Regions from separate parts of the Amycolatopsis sp. NPDC004169 genome, predicted to be linked through region 1. Evidence: riboswitches for the same ligand, from Rfam matches in the RefSeq annotation. Region 1 holds a riboswitch; the other holds the start of a gene.
What was found. Region 1 has a riboswitch for S-adenosylhomocysteine ahead of ahcY (adenosylhomocysteinase). Riboswitches for the same ligand answer to the same signal wherever they lie in the genome.

Region 1 (7,962 bases):
CACTGCGCGGCGACCTACCTCGACGCGATCGTCGAGCGCGCCGACCGGCCGTTCGACGCCGCCTGGATGGAAGCGACGTTCGAGCGTTACTGGGAGTACGCCCGGCACGTGACCGAATGGACGAACGCGCTGCTGCTGCCGCCCCCTCCGCACGTGCTCCAGATCCTCGGGGTGGCGGGGGAGAATCCCGCGGTCGCCCGCCGGTTCGCGAACGGATTCACCGATCCGGCGGACTTCCAACACTGGTTCATGGATCCGGCACTCTGGGAGAAATACCTGGCAGAGGTCTAGATCGCCGCCGCGGCGGACTGTCGCCGGGGGACGTTTCGGGCTACGGTTGTCACGTAGCGTGAAGACGACACCCCCGGAGGTGCTTGGCATGCGGGCGATGTGGAAGGGCTCGGTGTCCTTCGGGCTGGTCAGCATCCCGATCCAGATGTACGCGGCCACCGAGAACAAGAACGTCTCCCTGCGCCAGGTGCACGAGGCCGACGGCGGCCGCATCCAGTACAAGCGGTTCTGCACGATCGACGGCCAGGAGGTGCCGTACGCCGAGATCGCCAAGGGCTACGAGCTGCCCGACGGCGAGATGGTGGTGATCACCGACGCCGAGATGGCCGAGCTGCCGCTGGCCACCCAGCGCACGATCGACGTGCTGGAGTTCGTGCCGCTGGAGTCGATCGACCCGATCCAGTACGACCGCACGTACTACCTGGAGCCGCAGAAGAACGCGGTGAAGCCCTACATCGTGCTGCGGGACGCGCTGCACAAGTCGAGCCAGGTGGCCATCGCGAAGGTCGCGGTCCGGCAGCGGGAGAGCATGGCGGTGCTGCGCGTGCACGCCGACGTGCTGGTGATGACGACGATGCTGTGGCCGGACGAGGTCCGCGAGCCCGACTTCCCGTTCCTGCGCGACGACCCGCCGCAGATCCGGCCGCAGGAGCTCACCATGGCCGGGTCCCTGATCGATTCACTGGCCGAGCCGGTGTTCGAGCCGGAGAAGTACCACGACCACTACCGCGAGGCCCTCGAAGAGATGATCGAGGCCAAGGTCGCGGGCGACGAGACGACCAAGCCCGCCGCCGTCACCGCCAAGGCCGACGTCGTCGACCTGATGGCGGCGCTGCAGGCCAGTGTGGACGCCGCGAAGAAGTCGCGGCAGTCCGCTTCGGAGGGTGCGGGGAAGGCGCCCGCCGCGGCCGAGGTGTCCGATGAGGACGCACCGCCGGCCAAGAAGAAGCCGGCGGCGCGCAAGCGGGCGCCGAAGTCCGCCTGAGCGTCCCGGACGGGTGGTTGTGCCGACACGCCGGACCGCTGCCGGGTCCGCGCGCTTCCCGGTCCTACCGTGGGGGCACGTGGTCCACGAGCGCGGAAAGGCGGCCGGTCATGGAGTGTGCCTCTTGTGATGCGGGGATCGATCACTGCCACGGCACGCTGGTGGTCCACCCGGAAGGCGGATTCGCCGAGTGCACCGACCCGGCGTGCGCCGACGGCGACCGCGTGCGGCACGGGCTGATCGTGGACTGCCAGGGCGTCGGCGGCGGGTGCGGGTGCGCCACCGCGCCGCGGAAGTCCTTGCTCCGCCAGGCTTCCTGAGCCTCCCGCCAGCTGAGCCTCCCGCCAGGATCCGTGCGGGCCTTCCCGGCCGGGCTGTCGCCCGCCGGGGAGGCCCGCACGGCGTTCGGATCCCGTCAAGACGGTCACACGATCGTGTATGCAGCTGTGTACAGCGGCCTGGCGATGTGCTAACACTAACGGGGTCCTTCGGCTCTCCCTCCCCCTCGGAGCCGGAGGACCCTTTCATTTCCGGGCATCCCGCGTTGCGGGGTGTCCGTTGTGGATCCGCCGACGCCGCCCACGGGGTGGGCCGCCGGTGTGTTTTTCACCGTCGAAGGGCCGGAAACGGCCGAACGGCCCGACGCGGACGGCTTTCGCCGCCACGCGCCGGGCCGTGGTGCGGTCTCGGGATCAGTACCAGTGCGCCCGGCCACCGATCCGGCGGCCGGTGCCGCCCAGGATGGCCAGTGCCACGCCGGCCACCGCGAGAATGATACCGATGGTGTACAGCACCGGGATGCCCACGATGAACCCGATGACAAGCAGAATCACACCGAGGATGATCACTTGACACACTCCTTCGCATGAGACCCGGCCCGGCTCCGTGCCGTCCGGGCGGATGCGCTCTCGCCGGGAGGATGGCCAGTTTCCCGATAAACCAAACTACGGCGAATGGAGCAACCTTGCGTCAGTACCGGTAGTGATCGAGCTTGTACGGACCTTCGACGTCGACGCCGATGTACTCGGCCTGCTGCTTCGTGAGCTTGGTGAGCTTCACCCCGAGCGCGTCCAGGTGCAGCCGGGCCACCTTCTCGTCGAGGTGCTTCGGCAGCCGGTGGACGTCGGTGGCGTACTCGCCGGGCTTGGTGAACAGCTCGATCTGCGCGATCGCCTGGTTGGTGAAGGAGTTCGACATCACGAACGAAGGGTGGCCGGTGGCGTTGCCGAGGTTCATCAGGCGGCCCTCGGACAGCACGATGATCGCGTGGCCGTCGGGGAAGGTCCACTCGTGGACCTGCGGCTTGATCTCGTTCTTCTCGATGCCCGGCAGCTTCGCCAGCCCGGCCATGTCGATCTCGTTGTCGAAGTGCCCGACGTTCGCGACGATCGCGTTGTGCTTCATCCGGCTCATCTGGTCCGCGGAGATGATGCCGAAGTTGCCGGTGGTGGTGATGAAGATGTCGCCGGTGGCCACCACGTCGTCGAGCTCGACGACGTCGAGCCCGTCCATCGCCGCCTGCAGCGCGCAGATCGGGTCGATCTCGGTGACCGCGACCCGGGCGCCCTGACCGCGCAGCGCTTCGACCGCGCCCTTGCCGACGTCGCCGTAGCCGCAGACGACCACGCGCTTGCCGCCGATCATCACGTCGGTGGCCCGGTTCAGGCCGTCCACAAGGGAGTGCCGGATGCCGTACTTGTTGTCGAACTTGGACTTCGTCACCGAGTCGTTGACGTTCATCGCCGGGAACAGCAGCTCGCCGTCCTTGGCGAGCTTGTAGAGCCGCTTGACGCCGTTGGTCGTCTCCTCGGTGACGCCGCGGATCTCCTTGGCCATGGCGGTGAAGCGGCCGCCGTCGGCGGCCAGGCTCGCGCGCAGGGTGTCGAGGATGATCCGGTACTCCTCCGGGTCCTCTTCGGACGGTTGCGGGACGACGCCGGCCGCCTCGAACTCGACTCCCTTGTGGACGAGCAGGGTGGCGTCGCCACCGTCGTCGAGGATCATGTTGGGGGCCAGCCCGCCGGGGAAGGCGAAGAGCTGGTCGGTGCACCACCAGTACTCCTCGAGCGTCTCGCCCTTCCACGCGAACACCGAGGTGCCCGCCGGGGCGTCGACGGTGCCCTCCGGGCCGACGACGACCGCCGCGGCCGCCTCGTCCTGCGTGGAGAAGATGTTGCAGGACACCCAGCGCACCTGCGCGCCCAGGGCGACGAGGGTCTCGATGAGCACCGCGGTCTGGACGGTCATGTGCAGGGAGCCGGCGATGCGGGCGCCCTTCAGCGGCTGCGCGGCGGCGTACTCGCGGCGGATCGCCATCAGGCCGGGCATCTCGTGCTCGGCCAGCCGCAGCTGCGTGCGGCCGGCGTCGGCCAGGGACAGGTCGGCCACGGCGAAGTCGAGGCCGTTTCGGGTCTGCAGTTTGTCACTCATGCTTCGGTGCACTCCGGAGTTCGTCGGGATGCGCTCGGGAGGCAGCACGGAAGCCCGTGCGGACACAAAGAAGAAGGCACCTCCCTCGCGGGAGGCGCCCTTGGAGTCGTGGTCTCGGGCCGAGCGTGGCGGAAGTGGATTCCGTCGCAGCGCCTCTCGGCCCGGATCCAGGATGGCAAAGCCGCGACGAGGCTGTCAAGCGAGCGATCGGGCCATGAGAACGTCGTCGACGTCCGTGCCGTCGAGGTGGAATTCGCCGCGCAACACGCCTTCGACGACGAACCCGCAGCGCTCGTACACCCGGCGGGCGCCGGTGTTCGGCCCGAGCACGCGCAGCGTCACCTTGCGCGCGCCGCGGCGGCCCGCCTCGGCGACGGCGGCCTCGACGAGCCGCCCCGCGATGCCGAGCCGCTGCCGGTCCGGGTCGACGGCGAGCCCGTCGATCACCACCACGTGCCGGTGGGCCGGGATGCCGAACCCCTCGCCGAGGCGGACGTACCCGGCGACGACGCCGTCCTGCTCGGCGACCAGGACGTCCTCGGGCCGCGTGCCGTCGCCGAAGAACGGGGTGCCGGGCGGCGGCGCGGGCGCGGGGGAGACGTCCGGGGTCCAGGTGCGCTCGTCGAGCTTCGCGAGCGCGGCTTCGTCCTCGGCGCGGGCGGTCCGGATGGTGATCACCGGGTGAGTATCGCCCACGCCTCTTCGACGATCGCAGCGATTTCCCGCGGGTCGCGGTTGCCCTCGGAGCTCAGGCTCTTCAGGGTCACGGTCAGGTCGGTGCCGGTGCGCTGGCAGGTCCGCACGGAGGACCGTTCCGGGTCCGGCGCCGAGCCGGCGCTCACCGGGTCGTGCTGCACCAGGCACTGCACATCCCCGAAGGTCACGAGTTCGGTACCCGGGGCGGCCAGGCCCAGCGCTTCGGCGTCCTCGTACGGCGCGATGAGCCCCGGCGAAGGCGCCCGGACCGCGAGCAGCTGGATCGTGCGCCGGAGCTCATCGTCCTGGTACTGCTGGACGACCGCGCCGGCGCCGCCGTAGGCCGCCGACACGCGGGCCGCGGTCTCCCGGTCGCTCTTCCCGACCCGGTCGATGAGCGGCTGCCCCCGGTCCTTGCCGACCTTCGCGATCGCGTCCTGGGCGCGGCCGAGCCCGCCGAGGCTCGCCGGCGCGGTCAGCGGCCGCCCGCTCGGGCCGCCGAGCAGGCCGAGCACCAGCCACGGCACGCCGACCAGCAGCGCGCCGGCCACGAAGCCGAGCAGGCCGGTCACGGCGGGGCGGGCGAGCAGGGAGCGGCGGGGTGGGACGGGGTGCCACCCCGGGGGATCGGCGGTCATCCCGCCATCCTGGCGCTGTCCGGAACGTCGCGGAACGGCAATTCCGCCCCCGGCGTTCAGAGCAGGTGCGCGCGCCGCCAGATGCCCTCGGAGCGGCCGCCGATCAGGCCCGCCTCGCGCAGGAACGGCACGATCTTCTCGGCCATCCAGCGGCGGGTCTCGTGGAAGTGGGGGTTGGCCAGCGCCGCGGCGCGGCCTTCGCGCGGGTCGATCCCGACGCTGCGGTAGATCCGCGCGTCGACCATGCTGTCGATCACGCCGAACGCGACCAGCGCGGTCCGCAGCCGGTGCCGGTGCAGTGCCGCCTTCGACAGCTTCGGCGTCTCGCGCAGCACCTCTTCCTTGGCGAACCGGACGTGCCGGGCCTCCTCGACCACGTGGATGCGGTTGACCGAGCGGATCAGCGGCTGGATGCCGTCGTCGTCCATCATCGACCGCTGCAGCCGGTCGGTGGTCTCCTCGGCGACCAGCACGCTGGCGAACATCGACGGCCCGGCGGCGGTCGCGCCGAACACCTTCGCGGCGCGGTGGACGACCTTGGGGACGCCGTAGCGCGGGACGCCGAGCCGGTCGGCGGTGCGGGCGAACATCACCGAGTGCCGGGTCTCGTCGCCGATCTCGGTCATCGCGTACTGCGCGTGCTCGCTGCGCGCGTCGAGGTCGAAGACGTACCGGGCGAGCAGCTGCATGAGGACGATCTCGAACCACAGGCCGACGCTCATGATGCTGGCGATCTCGTGCTTGGACAGCTCGATCCGCTGCTCCGGCGTCAGTTTCGCCCACAGGTCGGTGCCGTAGAGGGAGACGCGTTCGAGCGGCATGTAGGCCTTGCCCTCGGCGAGCGGCGCGGCCCAGTCGATGTCGACGTACGGGTCGTAGGAGTTCTTCGCGGAACTCTTGAGCAGGCGAGCCGCGGTGACGTCCCGGTCCTCGACGCGCATGGGGTGCCTCCGCAAGTAGGGGGTACAAGGTGTACTAGCTACTTCGGGAGCGTACACCGCCCGGCGGGGTGTGAGTAGGCTTTCGCCGTGACCAAGGTCGACGGACGGGCGACGCGCTGGGCGGGCCAGCAGGAACGCCGGCGCGCGGAGTTCGTCGACGCCGCACTGACGGCGATCGCCGAGCACGGCCCGGACGTCTCGACCGAGCAGATCGCCGAGCGCGCCGGCGTCGCCCGCACCCGTCTGTACCGGCACTTTTCCGACGCGGCGGACCTCCGCCGGGCGATCGCCCAGCGGGCGGCGGAGCTGGTGACGGCCGACCTGGCGCCGCTGTGGCACCCCGAGGGCTCGCCGAACGAGATGATCTCCACGGTGATCGCGACGCACCTGCGCTGGCTGACCGAGCACGCCCACCTGCACCGCTACCTGACCCGGGGCGTCCCGGACGGCCCCGACGTCCGCGGCGCGATCGCCCGGCACCTGAGCAGGTTGTTCGCGGGGTACCTGACGGCGTTCGGCCTCGACCCGGCCCCGGCGGACACGATGGCGTTCGGCCTGGTCGGCTACGTCGAATCGGCGACGACCCGCTGGCTGGACCACCCGGGCACGCTCAGCCTGCCCCAGCTGACGGCCCAGCTCACCGGCACGATCTGGGCGATGCTGGACCACACGCTGCGGGCCGGCGGGGTGGAACTGGACCCGGACCGGCCGTTGCCGCTGCCCGAGGGGCTTTAGTCTTCGCAGGGGAACCCGGCCCGCACGCGCGGGCGGGCTTGCGGGTGTCGCTCGCGGGACTGCAGCGGTGGGTGCTGTGGCGCTATGAGCCGCAGACGCGCGGGGTGGCCGCTCCGGCTCCGCCGCCGTGGTCGGCGTGGGCGCGCCTCCCGGTTCAGTCGCCTTCGCGGGGAAACTCGGCCCGCACGCCCAGCAGCCGCACCGGGCGGGTCAGCTCGAACATCCCCAGCACCTCGCGCGCCGCCCGGTCCAGCTCTGCCGCGTCCGAGGTCGGCTCCGGGAGCGTGATGCTGTGCGTGTGGGTCAGGAACGGCGCGAACCGGACCTTCACCGCCACCCGCGCCGCCGGGCGGCCCTCCTCGAGCACGTCCTGGGTCACCCTCTTCGCCAGGGCCGAGACCTCGGCCGCCATCTCCGCCGGGTCCGTCAGGTCCTGCTGGAACGTCGTTTCGCGGCTGCGGGACCGGGCCACCCACGGGGTCGCGCTGACCTCGGCGTCGCTGATGCCGCCGCCGAGCAGGCGCAGCCACGGCCCGGTCTTCGGGCCGAAGCGGGCCGCCAGCTCCGCCGCGTCCGCGCCCGCCAGGTCGAGGACCGTTTCGATCCCCAGCGCGGCGAGCTTCTTCGCGGTCTTGCCGCCGATGCCCCACAGCGCGTCCGTCGGGCGGGCCGCCATCACCTCCCACCAGTTCTCCTGCGTCAGCCGGTAGATCCCGCCCGGCTTGCCGAACCCGGTGGCGAGCTTCGCGCGCAGCTTGTTGTCGCCGATCCCGACCGCGCACGACAGGCCCGTCTCGCGCGCCACCGCCTCCTTGATCGCGACGGCCAGCGCCTCCGGGTCGGCCGTCTCCGCCCCGACGAAGGCCTCGTCCCAGCCCAGCACCTCCACCACCACCGGCAGCTCCCGCACCGCGGCCATCACCCGGGCCGACACCTCCAGGTAGGCGTCCGGGTCACTGGGCAGGAAGACCGCCTCCGGGCAGCGTCGGGCCGCGATCCGCAGCGGCATGCCCGACTGGACGCCGAACTCGCGGGCTTCGTACGACGCCGTCGCGACGACCGCGCGCTCGGTGGGGTCGCCGTTGCCGCCGACCACGACCGGCTTGCCGCGCAGCTCGGGGTGGCGGGCGATCTCGACCGCGGCGATGAACTGGTCGAGGTCGACGTGCAGGACCCACTTCACCCAGCTCAGTCTGCCTCAAATCCGATGCCGCGCCACGTGGGTCCAGACGGTGCCGGTGAGCGC
Region 2 (7,962 bases), on a different contig from region 1:
CGCTGCCCGCCGGGTAAGTTTTGCCGTCCCGGGTGGGTATTTTCGGTACCTCCGGAGGGTGTTTCCGCAGCTCAGCGGGGTGGTGGCCGGGCGAAAAAGTCCCCTTTGGGCAGGAATGGCGGTCGCCATCGGCAACGGGGAGAGTGGAGTGCACCGGGGACGTCGCCCGAGCAGGCTGCGGCTGCTCGGGCGGTTGCCCCCGGACTGGGGGCGCGGGGAGGGGGTTTCAACCGCCTGGGGGTGGGTTGAAACCCCCTTCGCCCGCGCGTTGGACGCGTCCGGGGTGCCACCACCTGCCCGGTGGCACCCCGGGTCGCATCACGAGGTCGTGCAGGGCCGCCCGTTGAGCGAGATCGCCGCCGGCCGGGAGTTCACCATCCCCGAACTCCCGGTGAAGCCGAACTCGGCGCTCCCGCCGGCGGGAATGGTCTTGTTCCAGCCCGCGTCCAGGGCGGTCACCGCCGCGCTGGTCTGGGTGACCTGCGCGTTCCACGCCTGCGTCACCTTCTGGCCGTCGGCGAACGTCCACGTCACCGTCCACCCGGTCACCGCCGCCGTGCCCGTGTTGCCCACCTTCACCGACGCCTGGAAGCCGCCCTGCCACTGGTTGGTGACCGTGTAGGCCGCCGTGCACGAGCCCGACGGCACCGATGTCGTGGTCGTCGTCGGAGTCGTGGTGGTCGGTGTCGTGGTGGTGGTCGGAGTCGTGGTGGTCGTGGTCGGCGGTGGCTGGGTGCCCCCGGACTCGCCCACGATCACGCCGCGGCCGTTCGTGCCCACGTAGACCCGGCCGTACACCCGCGGGTCCCCGGTCAGCGCCGCCCCGATGTTGCCGTACTGGTGCTGGTCGTCGTTGATCCGCGTCCACGAACCGCCCGCGTCGTCCGACCGGAAGATCCCGCGCACCCCGCTGATCTTCGCGATCGTGTATAACGTCGCATACGTCCGGCCCGGAGCGGCCTTGCCGAACCCGATGTTGTCGGCTTCGGCGACGTTCGCCAGTTTCGTGAAGGACGCGCCGGAGTCGGTCGAGTGCCACAGACCGTACGCCGAGCCGGTGCCACCGGCCAGCCAGACGTCCCCGGCCACGCCCGGCATCGCTTTGAAGTGCGCGGAGCCGGACGGCAGCCCGGTCGCCGCGGTCGCGGTGAACTGCGCCCCGCCGTCGGTGCTGACGTAGAACCGGCCCGCCGCGAACCCGTAGAACCGCTTCGGGTCGACCCGGTCGGACTCGACCACCGCGCCCGCCGGGATGCCGGCGGACGTCGTCCACGACGAGCCGAAGCCGGCCGAGTAGCTGACGTTCGCGCCGTCCGGGCTCCAGACGAACCGGCTGCCGTCGGCGGCCGCGGCCACCGTGCCGCCACTGGCGTTGCCGCCCGGCTCGGCGCCCTGGAACCAGTTCTTGCCGCCGTCGGTGGAGAAGGCGATCCGGTTGTCGTTCGGCCGCGCGGACCGGTCGAGCGTGCCGGTGCGCACGATCGTCGACGGCGAAAGCTCGGCGTAGTCGAGGCTCGTGGTCGTGGTGAACACCGGCTGCGTGTACATCGTGGCCGGGACGGTGTCGAGGCTGTCGTGCCGGAACCCGCCGATGTCACCGAGTCCGGACAGCAGCGGCGCGCCCGACGGCGGGCTGATCAGGTCGAGCACCGCGGTCTCCTCGAGACCGCCGACGACCGGCTTGATCGTGATCTTCCCGCCGCTGTCCCACTTCGTCAGGTCGGACGTGCCGTAGATCGTCGCGCCGGTGCCGTAGAGCAGGTGGTCGGAGTCGAACGGGTCGATCTCCACCGACTCGGTCATCCAGCCGAGCTTCGGCGAAGGCACCGGGGGAGCGGGCTGCGCGCCGAAGGTCAGCCACGGCACCGCGGAGATGTCCTGGGTGTACCGCAGCGACCGGTCCGGGTAGCTCGAGAAGTCCCAGATGCGGGTCCAGGTGGCGCCGCCGTCGGTGCTGCGGAAGAAGATGACGTCCGGCCACCACGACACCTGCGTGGCGACCACCAGCGTGGTGGGGTGCTGCCGGTCGATCGTCAGCCCGCTGTAGCCGAAGTAGTCGTCGGCGCTGTCGGAGGGGATCGGGCTGATCCGCGTCCAGGTCCCGGTCTTCGTGGCGTACTTCCAGACGTCGCCCTTCGCGCCGTCGTACGGGCCGCCGGTGTCACTGGTCGCCAGGTAGAGGTAGCCGCCGGCGCTGTCGAGAACGCCCTTGTGCGCCAGGTAGCCGGTGGGCTGGCCGGGCAGCCGCGCCCACGTCGTGCCGCCGTCGGTGCTGCGGTAGACGGTGTTCTGCTTGTCCGCGACGCCGACGTAGATCGTCTGCGTGGTGCTGCCGCGGGTGCCGGTCGACGGGTCGAACGTCACCCAGGTGACGCCCTCGTTGTCGCTGGAGTACCCCGTCGTGTCGTTCGGGTCGGGGACGTAGGTGCCGGGGTTGGGGAAGGCGGTCACCTTCGCCCAGGTGACGCCGGAGTCCGTGCTGCGCCAGAGCCCGTTGCCGCTGGGGGCGCCGAGGTAGAGCACGCTGTTGCGGTTCGGGTCGATCGCGAGCCGTTCCCCCATGCCGCGCCCGGGCATGTTGCCGCCGAGCTTGAACGGCAGGGCCGCCGCCTGCCAGGTGGCGCCGCGGTCGGCCGAGCGCAGGACCGCGCCGTTGTTCGGGTCCCAGCTGTTGGTGTACATCCCGGCGGCGACGTAGACGCGGTTCGGGTCGAGCGCGTCGGTGGCCAGGCTGACGACACCGTTGTGGCCCCAGTCGGTCCAGCCGACGGAATCCAGCAGCGGGAGCCAGCGCCCGGTGGCGGTGTTCCACCGGTACGCCCCGCCGATGTCGGTGCGGGCGTAGACCAGCCCGGGTTCGCTCTGGTTGAAGACGATCCCCGGGACGAACCCGCCGCCGGCGATTTCCGCGTTGCGCCACGTCGTGGTGGCCGCGGCCGGAGCTGCCGGGGAGGCGGGCGCGCCGAGGGTGACCGCGACGGCGGCGGGCAGGAGAACGGCGAGCGCGGAGACGAAGAGCCGTCTCGCTGATCGGGACGCGGACGGGGAATGAGTTTTCGGCACGACGGTGTGCACAGTGGCCTCCACCTTCTGGGAGCGCTTCCAGAGCGACGGTAAACCAGCGTTCCGAGCGTTGTAAAGCGTTCGACGATTTCGGTGAGCGGGACAGTCCACAGTGGATTCCGAGCCGGCTGCCGCCGGGTTTGTCGGAATCACATACGTGAACGTCGATCAGGTTTCTGAATTGTTATCGCGGACCTTCTTGCCCGCCATTTTCCGGCGTGTGAGTGTGGTGGCCCCTGGCTGGACTGGACCTACGAAAGAGGCGACCCGGCACATGACCGATCAGTCAAGGACGCAGACGGCGCCGGTGCGGCACATCAACCGCACCACGTTGTACTTCTTCGGCGCGCTCGGCGGCATCCTCTTCGGTTACGACCTCGGCGTGATCTCCGGGGTGCTCCCGTTCATCGGGAAACTGTGGGCGTTGACGAGCTGGGACAAGGGCGTGATCACCGCGAGCCTGTCGGTCGGGGCGATCGGCGGCGCGCTGTTCTCCAGCCGCACCAACGAAGCGCTCGGCCGGCGCCGCACGATCATGGTCGCCGCGGGCATCGTGATCGTCGGTACGCTGGCGGCGAGCGTCTCGCCGACGTTCCTGCTGCTGGTGCTCTCGCGGCTGGTCATCGGGCTGGGGATCGGCCTTTCCTCGTCGACCGTGCCGACCTACCTGTCCGAACTGGCCCCGGCGAAGTGGCGCGGCGCGATGGGCGCGCTCAACCAGATCTTCATCGTGCTGGGCATCCTGATCGCGTTCCTGGTCAGCTACTGGCTCGGCCCGATTTCGGCGTGGCGCTGGATGTTCGCCGGCGCGATCGTGCCCGCGGTGGTCCTGCTCGCCGGGCTGGTCTTCCTGCCGGAGACGCCGCGCTGGCTGGTCAAGAACGGCCGCGAGGAGGAGGCCCGGCGGGTGCTGGCCAGCGCGCACGGGAGCACAGTGGACCTCGACGAGGAACTCGCGACGATCCACGAGGTCATCCGGCTCGACACCGAGGAGAAGCCGCGGATCCGCGACCTGTTCTCCGGGTTCGTGCGGCCGATGCTCGTGGTGGCGCTGCTGCTCGCGATCGGCCAGCAGTTCAGCGGGGTCAACGCGATCAACGCCTACTTCCCGACGATGCTCATCGGCCTCGGCTTCGCCACGCAGGCGGCGTTGCTCTCCGGCGTCCTGCTGGGCGTGACGAAGTTCCTGTTCACCGCGTGGGTCGTGTTCGTGGTGGACCGCTGGGGCCGCAAGCCGCTGCTGCTCATCGGCAACGTCATCATGGTGCTCACCCTGGTGGCGGCCGGCCTGGTGGTGCTGAACGTCCACGACACCGGCACGCGCGGCCTGCTGATGCTGGTGATGATGGTGCTCTACCTGGTCGGCTACGAGCTCGGCTGGGGCGCGGTCGTCTGGGTGATGATGTCCGAGGTGTTCCCGCTGAAGTACCGGGCGGCGGGCATGGGCGTCAGCAGCGTGGTCCTGTGGGCGGCGACGGGCATCGTGAGCGCGGTGTTCCCGATCATCTCCGACCCGAAGTCGCTCGGCATCGGCGGCTCGATGTTCCTGTTCGCCGGGATCAACGTGGTGCTGTTCGTGCTCACCAAGTGGCTGGTGCCGGAGACGAAGGGCCGCACGCTGGAGCAGATCGAGCTCGACCTGCGGGCGCGCCAAGGCGTCGCGGCCGTCAAGAGCTGACCCCGGGGGGTCGATCGCCGGCGGGGCACGGAGGCGTCCGTGTCCCGCCGGTTTTCAGTGTGCCGGGGCGGGGGTGAGCTTCCCGGCCAGCCGGCCGATCCACGCCTCGACTTCTTCCGGGGAGCGGTCGGGGAGACCGAAGATCGTCTCGGTGACGCCCAGGGAATCCAGGTGCGCCAGGCGGTCCGGGTCCGGCCGCTCGCCGAGCGCGTGGATCAGCGGGGCGCCGGCACGGCCCTCGTCGGCCCAGATTCCCTTGAGCAGGGCCACGTGCCCGTCCAGGTCGGTGTCGGCCGGGGTGGTGAGCCAGCCGTCGGCGTGCCGGGCGATCCAGCGGAACGTCTTTTCGGACGGACCCGCGCCGAGCACCGCCGGGATGTGCGCCTGGACCGGCTTCGGCCACGCCCAGCTCGGGCCGAACGAGACGAATTCCCCGGTGTAGGCGGCTTCTTCCTCCGTCCACAGTGCACGCATCGCCTCGAGGTACTCGCGCAGCGCGGTGCGGCGGCGGTTCCCGGGCACGCCGTGGTCGGTCAGCTCGTCGACGTTCCAGCCGAAGCCGGCGCCGAGCGTGACGCGGCCGCCGGAGAGGTGGTCGAGGCTGGCGATCGTCTTGGCGAGCGTGATCGGGTCGCTTTCGACCGGCAGGGCGACGGCGGTGGAGAGCCGGATCCGCTCGGTGACCGCGGCCGCCGTCGCCAGCGCGACCCACGGGTCGAGCGTCCGGCTGTAGCGGTCGTCGGGCAGTGACGCGTCCCCGGTGCGCGGGTGCGGTGACTCGCGCTTCACCGGGATGTGGGTGTGCTCGGGGACGTAGAAGGTCGAGAACCCCGCGGCTTCCGCGGCGCGCGCCGCGGCTGCCGGGGTGATTCCCCGGTCGCTGGTGAACAGCACGATTCCGTAGTCCACCCGCGGAGCGTATTAGAACGTGTTTCAGTTTTCAAGGTGACCGGTTGTCACGCTTCGCAATCGATCGACTGCTCCGGGTGGCCTTGAGGGGGGCTCGATGCCGGGCTGTCACACTCGGCGGCGGCAGTGGTGCGCGATCGGCCGACGGAGGTGCGGGGTGACCCGGATGATCCATTGTGGACAGAAGATGTCCCAGTCCGTGGACACGGCGGCGGGGCGGGATGGCGTACCGGGGCCCGTTTCCGATACCGTGGACCACAGGTCGAGAGGCGCTGCAACGGACCACGGGGTCCGCCACGCTCGGCCGGGAATGACCAACCAAGGGCGCCTCCCGACCAAGGGAGGCTGCCGGTGAACACCCCGCACCAGTCAGAGGCGCGCCTGCGTGAGCTGCTCGACCAGCGGGTCGCCGTGCTCGACGGTGCCTGGGGCACCATGCTGCAGGGCGCCGGGCTCACCCCGGCCGACTACCGCGGCGACCGCTTCGGCGAGCACACCCACGACGTCACCGGCGACCCCGACCTGCTGAACCTCACCCGCCCGGACGTCATCCTCGACGTCCACCGCCAGTACCTGGCCGCGGGCGCGGACATCACCACCACCAACACCTTCACCGCCACCAGCATCGGCCAGGCCGACTACGGCCTGCAGGCCTACGTCCACGAGATGAACGTCCGCGGCGCGCAGCTGGCCCGCCAGGCCGCCGACGAGGCAGGCGGCAAGTTCGTCGCCGGCTCGATCGGGCCGCTCAACGTCACCCTCAGCCTGTCGCCCAAGGTCGACGACCCGGCGTACCGGGCGGTCACGTTCGAGCAGGTCAAGGCCGCCTACGCCGAGCAGATCGCCGGCCTCGCCGAGGGCGGCGTCGACCTGCTGCTCATCGAGACGATCTTCGACACGCTGAACTGCAAGGCCGCCATCGCCGCCGCCCGCGAGGTCGCGCCGGAGCTGCCGCTGTGGATCTCGGTGACCATCGTCGACCTCAGCGGCCGGACGCTGTCGGGGCAGACCGTCGAGGCGTTCTGGAGCTCGATCGAGCACGCGAAACCGCTGGTCGTCGGCGTGAACTGCTCGCTGGGCGCGGAGGAGATGCGCCCGCACGTCGAGGAGCTCGCCCGGATCGCCGACGCCTACGTCGCCTGCCACCCCAACGCCGGCCTGCCGAACGCGTTCGGCGGCTACGACCAGACACCGGAGGAGACGGCCGGGCTGATCGGCGGCTTCGCCCGCGAAGGCCTGGTCAACCTGGTCGGCGGCTGCTGCGGCACGACCCCGGGACACATCGCGAAGATCGCCGAGGCCGCGAAGGAAGTCACGCCGCGGGAGGTGCCGGCGCCGCGCACGCACACGCGCTTCAGCGGCCTCGAGCCGTTCGGCATCGGGGCCGACACCGGGTTCGTGATGATCGGCGAGCGCACCAACGTCACCGGCTCCAAGCGGTTCCGCCGGCTCATCGAATCCGGCGACCACCAGGGCGCGGTCGACGTCGCGCTGGAGCAGGTTCGCGGCGGGGCCAACCTGCTCGACGTCAACATGGACGCCGACCTGCTGGAATCCGAGCAGGCGATGACGACGTTCCTCAACCTGATCGCCACCGAGCCCGAGGTGGCCCGGATCCCGGTGATGGTCGACAGCTCCAAGTGGAGCGTGCTCGAAGCCGGCCTGCGCTGCCTGCAGGGCAAGGGCGTGGTCAACTCGATCAGCCTCAAGGAGGGCGAGGAGCCCTTCCTCGCCCAGGCCCGCACGATCCGCGACTACGGCGCCGGCGTCGTCGTGATGGCCTTCGACGAGCAGGGCCAGGCCGACACCGCCGACCGCAAGGTGGAGATCTGCGCCCGCGCTTACGACCTGCTGACGCAGAAGGCGGGCTTCGCGGGCGAAGACATCATCTTCGACCCGAACGTCCTCGCCGTCGCCACCGGCATCGCCGAGCACAACGGCTACGCGAAGGCGTTCATCGAGGCCCTGCCCCGGATCAAGGAGCGCTGTCCCGGCGCACGGACCAGCGGCGGCATCTCGAACCTGTCGTTCTCCTTCCGCGGCAACGACGTGGTGCGCGAAGCGATGCACTCGGCGTTCCTGTACTACGCGGTCAAGGCCGGGCTGGACATGGGCATCGTCAACGCCGGCCAGCTCGCCGTCTACGAGGACATCCCGAAGGACCTCCTGGAGCTGGTCGAGGACGTGCTCTTCGACCGCCGCGAAGACGCCACCGACCGCCTGGTCAGCTTCGCCGAGAACGTCAAGGGCAGCGGCACCAAGCGCGTCGTGGACCTCTCCTGGCGCGAAGGCACGGTGGGCGAGCGCCTGTC

Region 2: linked by a shared signal. The riboswitch ahead of metH (methionine synthase) and the one ahead of ahcY (adenosylhomocysteinase) in region 1 are both predicted to bind S-adenosylhomocysteine.

Annotation. Positions count from the first base shown of each region.
Region 1 covers NZ_JBEXMD010000050.1:23,728-31,689, forward strand. The annotation lists gene ABZX11_RS41455 (styrene monooxygenase/indole monooxygenase family protein) at 1-291, shown strand, start outside; gene ABZX11_RS41460 (Ku protein) at 380-1,276, shown strand; gene ABZX11_RS41465 (hypothetical protein) at 1,387-1,596, shown strand; gene ABZX11_RS41470 (hypothetical protein) at 1,969-2,124, opposite strand; gene ahcY (adenosylhomocysteinase) at 2,246-3,706, opposite strand; S-adenosyl-L-homocysteine riboswitch at 3,792-3,870, opposite strand; gene ABZX11_RS41480 (GNAT family N-acetyltransferase) at 3,902-4,384, opposite strand; gene ABZX11_RS41485 (hypothetical protein) at 4,381-5,040, opposite strand; gene ABZX11_RS41490 (diiron oxygenase) at 5,097-5,981, opposite strand; gene ABZX11_RS41495 (TetR/AcrR family transcriptional regulator) at 6,069-6,716, shown strand; gene ABZX11_RS41500 (DNA polymerase IV) at 6,871-7,899, opposite strand; gene ABZX11_RS41505 (DUF3040 domain-containing protein) at 7,915-7,962, opposite strand, start outside.
Region 2 covers NZ_JBEXMD010000021.1:139,813-147,774, reverse strand. The annotation lists gene ABZX11_RS26945 (cellulose binding domain-containing protein) at 319-3,075, opposite strand; gene ABZX11_RS26940 (sugar porter family MFS transporter) at 3,338-4,741, shown strand; gene ABZX11_RS26935 (TIGR03619 family F420-dependent LLM class oxidoreductase) at 4,796-5,650, opposite strand; S-adenosyl-L-homocysteine riboswitch at 5,909-5,987, shown strand; gene metH (methionine synthase) at 6,002-7,962, shown strand, end outside.